3 linked regions of the Chitinophaga caseinilytica genome follow. The protein of the gene in region 3 interacts with the protein of the main gene of each other region in a pairwise test. Links are inferred from orthologs where the notes say so. Each region holds a gene or a part of one and is shown on either strand. Other genes may lie near its edges.

Region 1 (3,056 bases), 3.3 Mb from region 3 along the record:
AAGCCCGTGGGCGTGAAGATCAACGAAAGCGACGAATCGCACCAGCTGATCGAGGAACTGATGCTGCTGGCGAACCGTACGGTGGCGGAATACGTGTCCAAACAAAAGGTGAATACCCATCCCGTTCCGTTCCCATACCGGGTCCACGATACGCCGGATGAAGAAAAAATGCACGTTTTTGCCGTATTTGCAGGTAAATTCGGCTATAAATTCGACGCCACGAGCCCCGATACCATCGCTGCATCCTTCAACAAGATGCTGACTCTGGTGAAAGGGAAACCGGAACAGCATGTGCTGGAAACCCTCGGCATCCGTACCATGGCCAAGGCCATTTACACGTCCGACAACATCGGGCACTACGGCCTGGGGTTCCCGTACTACTGCCATTTCACCTCGCCCATCCGCCGCTACCCGGACGTGCTCGTGCACCGCATCCTGGCACAAGTGCTGGCGGGAGACATCAAGCCCGACAAGCAGCTCGAAAAACGCTGCAAACACTCCTCTGACATGGAACGTAAGGCCATGGAAGCGGAAAGGGCCGGCAACAAGTACAAGCAGGTGGAATACATGCAGGATTTCATCGGTGAAACGTTCGAAGGCATCGTGTCGGGCGTGGCGCATTTCGGATTCTGGGTGGAAACCGTTTTTGCGAAGTGCGAAGGCCTGGTCAGCGTGCATGGGCTGCGGGAGGATTACAAGCATTCCGAGACCGATTATGCCCTCATCGGCATGAGAACGGGCAAGCGCATCCGGATCGGCGACAAAGTGACCATCCGCGTGGTATCCGCCAGTTTGGCCAAACGCCAGCTCGATTATGAACTGGTCGAAGAAGGCAGCGATCTGCCGCCGCTCAAGAAAAGTGGGCGGAGCGAACGGCCGGAGCGGAACGACCGGAGCGATAACAGGAAGAAGACAGGCAAGGCGCCGCAACATAAATCAAGGAAGAAAAAGAAGTAAGATGCATTCATTCAAAGAATTATCAGCGAAATTCGAACAGCAGTTCAGTCAAAGACAATTTCCCGAACACCCGGCCAACCTGTACGATCCTGCCCAGTACATCCTGGGGATCGGTGGCAAGCGCATCCGGCCCGTGCTTTGCCTGCTGGGCAACGAGCTCTTTGCCGACCTGGAGCCGGACGCCTTCCATGCCGCCAACGCGGTGGAACTGTTCCACAATTTCACGCTCATTCATGACGATATCATGGACAAGGCGCCCCTGCGCAGGGGGATGCCCACCGTCCACACGAAATACAGCGATTCGGCAGCGATCCTCGCGGGCGACGTGATGCTCATCCACAGCTACGAACATCTCAACAAGATCGCCGGAAAGTACCGCCAGAAGATCGTTTCCGTGTTCAACCGCGCTGCCCGCGAAGTATGCGAAGGGCAGCAGCTGGATATGGATATGGAGCAAACGGCGCCCGAACAGGTGAAATATGAAGACTATGTGAACATGATCGCCCTGAAAACCTCCGTGCTACTGGCCGCCAGTCTCCAGATGGGCGCCATTTGCGGCGGCGGGAGCGAAGGGAACCAGCAGCACCTGTACGAATTCGGCAAAAACGTGGGCATCGCCTTCCAGATCCAGGACGATTACCTCGACGCATTCGGCGACCCGGATAAATTCGGCAAGCAGCAGGGTGGAGACATCCTCGTCAACAAAAAAACCTTCCTGCTCCTCAAAGCCCTCGAGCTATGTAACGGCACCCAACGCCAGAAACTGCACGAGTTGCTGCAAACCAGCCCGGCAGATAAGGTAGCTTCCGTGCTCCAGATCTTCCGCGATTGCCGGGTAGACGCCTGGGCCGAGAAGGAAAAAGAACGTTTCTCCCAGATCGCTTATGAGCACCTCGATGCCATCGCGGTGATCTCCGGCCGGAAGCAGCCCCTGCGCGAACTGGCGGATTTTCTCCTCGTCCGGCAACATTGAGTAAGGATTATTTTTATATTTGGCCGTTATTGACAGTTTTTGGCCGTCAGTAACGGCTTTTTTAATATCAACCCTTAAACGCAACAAATGTCTAACTCGCTTTTCAGGAAAAAATCCCTGACCAGCATTCTCCATGAAGCAAAAGCCGGAGACGGCGACGCGCACATGTCGGGCCTGAAGAAGGTGCTCACCGTACGCGACCTCACGCTGATGGGCGTGGCGGCCGTGATCGGAGCGGGGATCTTCTCCACGATCGGGCAGGCGGCTTTTAATGGAGGACCTGCGGTTATTTTCCTGTTCCTCCTCACCGCCGTTACCTGTGGCTTTACCGCGCTTTGCTACGCCGAGTTTGCTTCCAGGGTGCCCGTGGCCGGGAGCGCCTATACCTATTCGTACGTTACCTTCGGCGAAATGGCCGCCTGGATCATCGGCTGGGCGCTCATCCTCGAATACTCCATCGGCAACATCGTGGTAGCCATTTCCTGGAGCAGTTATTTCAACAACGTTCTTGAAGGGATGGGCATCCATCTCCCCGCGTACCTCACTACCGATTACAATACCGCCAAAGCCGCCGCCGGAGACGCGTGGAACACCGCGCCCTTCATCGGCAACTTGCGCGTCATCCTCAACATTCCCGCTTTCATAATCGTGGTGCTCGTCACCATTCTGGCGTATGTAGGCATCCATGAGAGTAAGAAAAGCGCCAATTTCATGGTGGGCCTCAAGATCGTGATCCTCCTCATAGTGATCGCCATCGGGATGTTCCATATCAATTCCGACAACTGGCAACCCTTCATGCCCAACGGCTTCAACGGCGTGCTGATGGGCGTTTCGGCCGTGTTCTTCGCCTATATCGGGTTCGATGCCATTTCCACCACGGCGGAAGAAAGCGCCAATCCGCAGCGCGACATGCCCCGTGCCATGATCTATTCCCTCATCATCTGCACGATCATTTACGTGGTGGTGACGCTCGTGATCACCGGCATGGTGCATTATTCCGAGTTCCAGCACGTGAGCGACCCGCTGGCGTACGTGTTCGACAAGCTGAATATGAAGACCATCGGCTACGTTATTTCCATCAGTGCCGTAATAGCCGCCACCAGCGTGATCCTCGTGTTCCAGATCG
Region 2 (3,115 bases), 1.9 Mb from region 3 along the record:
AAAGCAAGGTGCTGTACGGCACCTACTTCGCCCGGCACGCCATCGACAAACTCGATGAATGCCTGCTGGTAGAAGGCTATACCGACGTCATCTCCCTGCACCAGGCCGGTATCGAAAACGTGGTAGCCTCTTCCGGCACATCGCTCACCACCGACCAGCTGCGGCTCATCAAGAAATACACCAACAACCTCACCATCCTGTACGATGGCGACAATGCCGGTGTGAAAGCCGCCCTCCGCGGGCTGGACATGGCCATCGAAGAAGGCCTGAACGTGAAGCTTGCCCTTATCCCCGATAACGAAGACCCCGACAGCTACGTCCGGAAGATCGGCGCGGAAGGTTTCCGGCAGTTCATAGCGGATAACAAACAGGATTTCGTCCTCTTCAAACTGCACGTTTCCATGAAGGAAGCGGGCAACGATACCACGCGCAAATCGCAACTCGTGAACGAGATCGCGGAAACCATCGCGCGGATCGATAAAGTCGAGGATTTCACCCGCCAGCAGGACTACATCCGCCAGTGCAGCCAGTTGCTGAAGATCGACGAAGAAAGGCTGGTAGACCTGGTCAACAAATTCATCCGCGAACGCCTTTCCAAACAGGCGCTCAACGAACAGAACAGCAACAAGAAAAAAGGCGGGTTCGATGCGCCGCCACCGGACGACGGTCCGTCCCTGGCCGAAATGTACCCCGAGTACTTCCCCGACGGAGCGGAAGCGCCGGCCGCGTCTACCGAAAACATTTTCAATACCTCCGAACGCCAGGAGCGCGAGCTCATCAAGATCCTGCTGCGGTTCGGCGATAAACTGTTCGACGACGAACAGCAGACCACCGTGGCGGATTATATCTTCCACCTCCCCTACGATTTCGAATCGCTGTCGGAAAACGAAATCGTGAAACGCATCCTGCGGGAATACAAGGAGCACTACGACCAGGGCTCCATTCCCGATAAAAAACTCTTCCTCTACCACCCGGACAATGACGTGGCGCGCAACGTGGCCATCATCCTCGAAGACAAGGAAGCCGAGCTGAGCGCCGCCTGGAGAGAGCGTTTCGAGATCAAGACCGTGTATGGCGACGATGCTTTCCGGCGCGATACCGTGAGCACCACCAATTACCTCATCATCCGCAAAATCCAGAAATTGATCGCAGAAAACCAGCAGGAAATGCAGACGGCGACCGATTTCGAGGCGCAGATCCGCTGCCTGGAGATGGACAAACATCTCAAGCAGATCATGAAGGAACTGACGGAAACGGTGGGCACGGTGATCTTCAAATAAAAAATGCAGCCTTTTCCGGCTGCACTTTCCCATTATTTTTTAAGGAATTATTTCCGTTCCCAGGTTTCGAACGTGAAGGCGTAGGCATGCTTTTCGTCGGCCGGGTGTTCCTGCGCGTGGACGCGCTTCCATTCCATCGGGTTGATGTCGGGGAAATACGCGTCGCCCTCCACGGTGGTGTGGACGCGGGTGAGGTAGATGCGCTGGATCTGGGGCCAGGCCTGGTTGATGATTTCCATCCCGCCGATCACGAAATATTCTTTCACATCGTCCTGGTCCGCCAGCTCGAGGGCGTCTGCCAGGGAATGCACGACGGAAACCCCGCTGGGCGCGTAATCGGTTTGCCGGGTGATGACGATGTTGTGGCGGCCTTTGAGGGTGGCGCCGCCCAGGGATTCGAAGGTTTTACGGCCCATGATGACCGGGAAACCGTAGGTGGTATTTTTGAAGAACTTGAAATCGTCGGGCAGTTTCCAGGGAAGCTGGTTGTTGATACCGATGACGTTATTCTCAGAAGCGGCTACTATTACGGAAATCATACGGCTACCGGGGCTTTGATGTGAGGGTGCGACTGGTAATTTTCCAGGGTGAAGTCTTCAAATTTGAAGGAGAAAATGTCTTTCACTTCCGGGTTGATTTTCATCGCCGGCAGGGGGAACGGTTCGCGTTCGAGCTGGAGGCGGGCTTGGTCGAAGTGGTTGTTGTACAGGTGAACGTCTCCGAAGCTGTGCACGAACTCACCCGGCTGGAGGCCGCAAACCTGTGCGATCATGAGCGTCAGCAGCGCGTAAGACGCGATGTTGAAGGGAACGCCGAGGAAAACGTCGGCACTGCGCTGGTAGAGCTGGCAGCTCAGTCTGCCATCTGCCACGTAGAACTGGAACAGGCAATGACAGGGGCTGAGGGCCATATCCGGCAGATCGGCCACGTTCCAGGCGTTTACGATGAGGCGGCGGGAGTCGGGGTTCTTTTTGATCTGGGCGATGACGTCGCTGATCTGGTCGAACGTTTTACCGTTGGCCCCTTCCCAGCTGCGCCATTGTTTACCGTATACCGGGCCGAGGTCCCCTTCCGCGTTGGCCCATTCGTCCCATATTTTGACCCCGTGCTCCTGGAGGTAGCGGACGTTCGTATCTCCCTGGAGGAACCACAGCAGTTCGTAAATGATGGATTTGAGGTGCAGTTTCTTGGTGGTGAGCATGGGGAAACCGGCCTGCAGATCGAACCGCATCTGGTAACCGAATACGCTCCGGGTGCCGGTGCCGGTACGGTCCGTTTTGTCGGCCCCGTGATCGAGAATATGTTGAAGAAGGTCTTTGTACTGTTGCATAGCTTCTGCAAACTTAATGGTAAATAGAGAATTACCGGCCAGTTTTCTCCTGACATATGTGGATAAGTGGCTGAAGCAGGATAGCAGGGCGATACAAATAGCGGGATGAAATAATATAACGGAATCCCCCCACATAAACAAATCTCGTTTTTCATAAATTTCGTTAATCTGCGAAGGTGCGACTTGCCCCGTCGTGTTACAACAGATCGAACCGAAAAATTAGCAGTGATTCCGACATTTAACCAATTGAAAAACAGCACTTGGAACTGAACCCGATTATGAGCATCACCATGTAATGGAAAACAGGACCTAACAAGCAGCTGGATCGAGCCAGGGGCAAGACAATTTCAGCACCGATGTATGTAGAAGAAAGGCCATATCACGTGAAGCGGGCAAATTCCCGCGCACTGTAGACGCAGGTACGCAATGATCAAACATGCAAAAGCATCCGGACCGGAAAACAGCCGACGTTAACCCGCCGGCGTCGCGCCATTGAGTTCCGCGA
Region 3 (2,958 bases):
TTGGCGGTAAAGGCGACAGCGATCTGAGCGAGATTTCCAAAGGCCCGGCAGACATCGTCGTACTGTGCGACGTTCACGACAGCCGCGCAGCAGGGTCCGTAAAACGCTTCCCCAAAGCAAAATACTACCGGGATTACCGCGAAATGCTCGACAAAGAACACAAAAACATCGACGCGGTAACCGTTTCCAGCCCCGACCATAACCACGCCGTGCAAGCCATGGCCGCCATGCAGCTCGGCAAGCACGTATACGTTCAAAAACCCCTCACCCACGACATCTACGAAGCGCGCATGCTCACGCAGGCCGCAAAAAAATATAAAGTAGTTACCCAGATGGGCAACCAGGGCGCCTCCGGCGACGGCGTCCGCCAGCTCATGGAATGGTACAATGCCGACCTCATCGGCGATGTACATACCGTGTATTGCTGGACCAACCGCCCCGTATGGCCGCAGGGAATTCCCTGGCCTGCACAGCCCGGCACCAAACCGGCCGACCTCGACTGGAACCTCTGGCTGGGCACCGCCCCGCAAAAAGACTTCGTCGACAAACTCGTTCCGTTCAACTGGCGCGGCTGGTGGGATTACGGTACCGGCGCGCTCGGAGACATGGGCTGCCACATCGTGGAACCTCCTTTCCGCGTGCTCGGCCTCGGCTACCCCGTTTCCGCGGAAGCCAGCGTTGGCAGCGTGTATGTAGACGAATTCAAACAGGGCTATTTCCCGGAAAGCTGCCCCCCGTCTTCCCACGTGATCATGACTTTCGAAACGAAACGCGGCCCGTTGAAACTCCACTGGATGGACGGCGGCATCCAACCCGCGCGCCCCGAAGAGCTGGGCCCCAATGAAAGAATGGGCGACGGCGGCAACGGCGCCATTTTCGAAGGCACGAAAGGCAAGATGATGTGCGGAACCTATGGTATGTACCCTTCGCTGCTGCCTTCCAAACGCAATGCGGAAGTGAACGTGAAGCAAACCATCGCCCGCGTGCCCGAAGGCCATTACGTACAGTGGGTAAACGCGTGCATCGCCGGTTACGGTAAGAAAGAACTGTCGGCCCCCTTCGAGATCGCCGGCCCGCTCACCGAAACCATCCTCATGGGCAACCTCGCCATCCGCAGCTACGATATCCGCAAGCCCAAAGCCGACGGCAAAGGTTTCGACTATCCCGGCCGTTACATCAAACTGTTGTGGGATGGCCCGAACATGAAGATCACCAACTTCGACGAAGCCAACCAGTTCGTGAAGCGTACCTATCGCGACGGCTGGACGCTCGGTGCGTAAGAAGTTTTTACGAAATAGTAAGGGCGCCCCCGACCGGAGGCGCCCTTTTTCTTATAGATACGATACGCTACTTGTTCTAACGGAACAGTTCCTTGAAATCGCGCTTGAACTCTTGCCACTCGCTGTCGGCTTTCTTCAGCGATTTATCGAGCCCTTCCTTCGTTTTGTCCCACGCATCCACCGTGGCGTTTTTCACGTCATCCGCCGCTTTGGCGAGGTCTGCCCGGGCGGCTTCCAGTTTGGCCTGCGCTTTTTTGCTTTTCGCGCTGCCGTCTTTTTTCAGCTCTTCGATGCGCACGTCCAGCGAATCCATTTTTTCCTTGATGGAGGCCGATGCTTCATCTTTCTGCCGCTGGAACCAAGCGCCGGCGGTATCCGCTTTCTGTTCGAGGCCTTCCTGGATGGAATCTACCCCTTCGTGGATCTTCGCATTGGCGGAAGTATCCTCGCCGGTAGTGGCAGTTTTGTTCTGGCAGGCCGCAAAGATGGCGGCTGCACCGAGGGCGATGAGTATTTTCTTCATATACGTTGATTTTTAGGTGATTATTATTGTTTTACGGCGGTAAATGTCGCTAAAACGGAATCTCCGCGCTGAATGCTGAGGATATCCTTTTCGATGGTGTATTTATTGGTGTTTTGCAGCGCCTGGCTGAAAGCGTTTTCCACGTTCAGGGCCGGACAGGCCATTTGGGTGGAAATGATGTCGGACACGGCCAGCTCGCCGGTGGGCGTGGCCACGAATTTGCCGCCGAAGCCGTTGCAGCCGAGATGGCCGCGTACCTGCGACGAGGAATCCACGAATTGCATATAAATTTCCTTCCCCCAGTTGCTGGTGTCTTTAGGGCCGTTCACGATTTCCTTCAACACCCATTTGGTGCCGGAAAGCGGCCATGCGGGCGCCCCATCTGTCGTAACGGCGGCTGCCGCGGCGGCGGAATCGGTACCCGATTGCTGTTGGGAACTTTGGCAGGCGGCCAGTATGGCCAGGGCGGCAAGGGCGGGAAGCAGTAACTGTTTCATGATAGTGGTTTTATGGTGTATTTGTTTTTCTTATCAATCATCAAGCCATTTTAACGCCACGGCACCTTCAATTGTTGACTTCCATGGCCGGTAAGGGCTATTATGAAAAAAATCGGTAGGTTTGGGCCCTTACAAAATCTAACATATGAAGAAAAATCTATTCCTGTTGCTGCTTTTGCTGTCTGTCAAGCTGGTAAGAGCGGACGAGGGCATGTGGCTCCCTTACCTGCTGGGGCCGCAAACTTATGCCGACATGGTGAAGAAAGGATTGAAGCTGTCGAAAGACCAGTTGTACAGCATCAACAAATCATCCATTAAAGATGCCATTATCATTTTCGGTGGAGGTTGCACGGGAGAGATCGTGAGCAATGAAGGGCTGATCTTTACGAACCACCACTGTGGTTACGGCGCCATCGCGTCTGCCAGTTCGGTGGAACATAACTACCTGCGCGACGGCTTTTATGCCCGCAGCAAGCAGGAAGAGATCCCTGCCAAAGGGCTCTCCGTTCAGTTCCTCGTGCGTGTGGAAGACGTGACCGCCAAAGTGGAAGAAGCCATCAAAGGCACTACCCTGGCCGATCGCAACCCCAAGCTCCAGGCTGCTTACGGTGATATCGTGAAAGCCGCCACCGACGGCAACGGTTACGAAGCTAAAGTG

Evidence for each region.
Region 1: the proteins of WJU22_RS04290 (region 3) and WJU22_RS17725 interact in binary tests that used the Escherichia coli proteins (3 or more experiments, as listed by UniProt). The link is inferred for Chitinophaga caseinilytica from one-to-one orthologs.
Region 2: the proteins of WJU22_RS04290 (region 3) and WJU22_RS12100 interact in binary tests that used the Escherichia coli proteins (3 or more experiments, as listed by UniProt). The link is inferred for Chitinophaga caseinilytica from one-to-one orthologs.

The regions. Positions count from the first base shown.
Region 1 is NZ_CP150096.1:4,315,632-4,318,687, forward strand. The notes cover bases 47-2,944. They hold WJU22_RS17725 (polyprenyl synthetase family protein), read left to right. Parts: upstream 47-958; coding sequence 959-1,930; downstream 1,931-2,944. Other genes in these bases: rnr (ribonuclease R), read left to right, coding at 47-957; WJU22_RS17730 (amino acid permease), read left to right, coding at 2,018-2,944. Also shown: more of rnr, read left to right, coding at 1-46; more of WJU22_RS17730, read left to right, coding at 2,945-3,056.
Region 2 is NZ_CP150096.1:2,895,831-2,898,945, reverse strand. What follows is about bases 74-3,030. They hold WJU22_RS12100 (dihydrofolate reductase), read right to left. Parts: upstream 1,820-3,030; coding sequence 1,328-1,819; downstream 74-1,327. Other genes in these bases: WJU22_RS12095 (thymidylate synthase), read right to left, coding at 1,816-2,610; dnaG (DNA primase), read left to right, coding at 74-1,280. Outside these bases: more of dnaG, read left to right, coding at 1-73. UniProt on the Escherichia coli protein: Key enzyme in folate metabolism. Catalyzes an essential reaction for de novo glycine and purine synthesis, and for DNA precursor synthesis.
Region 3 is NZ_CP150096.1:1,005,227-1,008,184, forward strand. What follows is about bases 81-2,880. They hold WJU22_RS04290 (hypothetical protein), read right to left. Parts: upstream 1,804-2,880; coding sequence 1,357-1,803; downstream 81-1,356. Other genes in these bases: WJU22_RS04285 (Gfo/Idh/MocA family oxidoreductase), read left to right, coding at 81-1,280; WJU22_RS04295 (META domain-containing protein), read right to left, coding at 1,827-2,300. In the rest of the region: more of WJU22_RS04285, read left to right, coding at 1-80.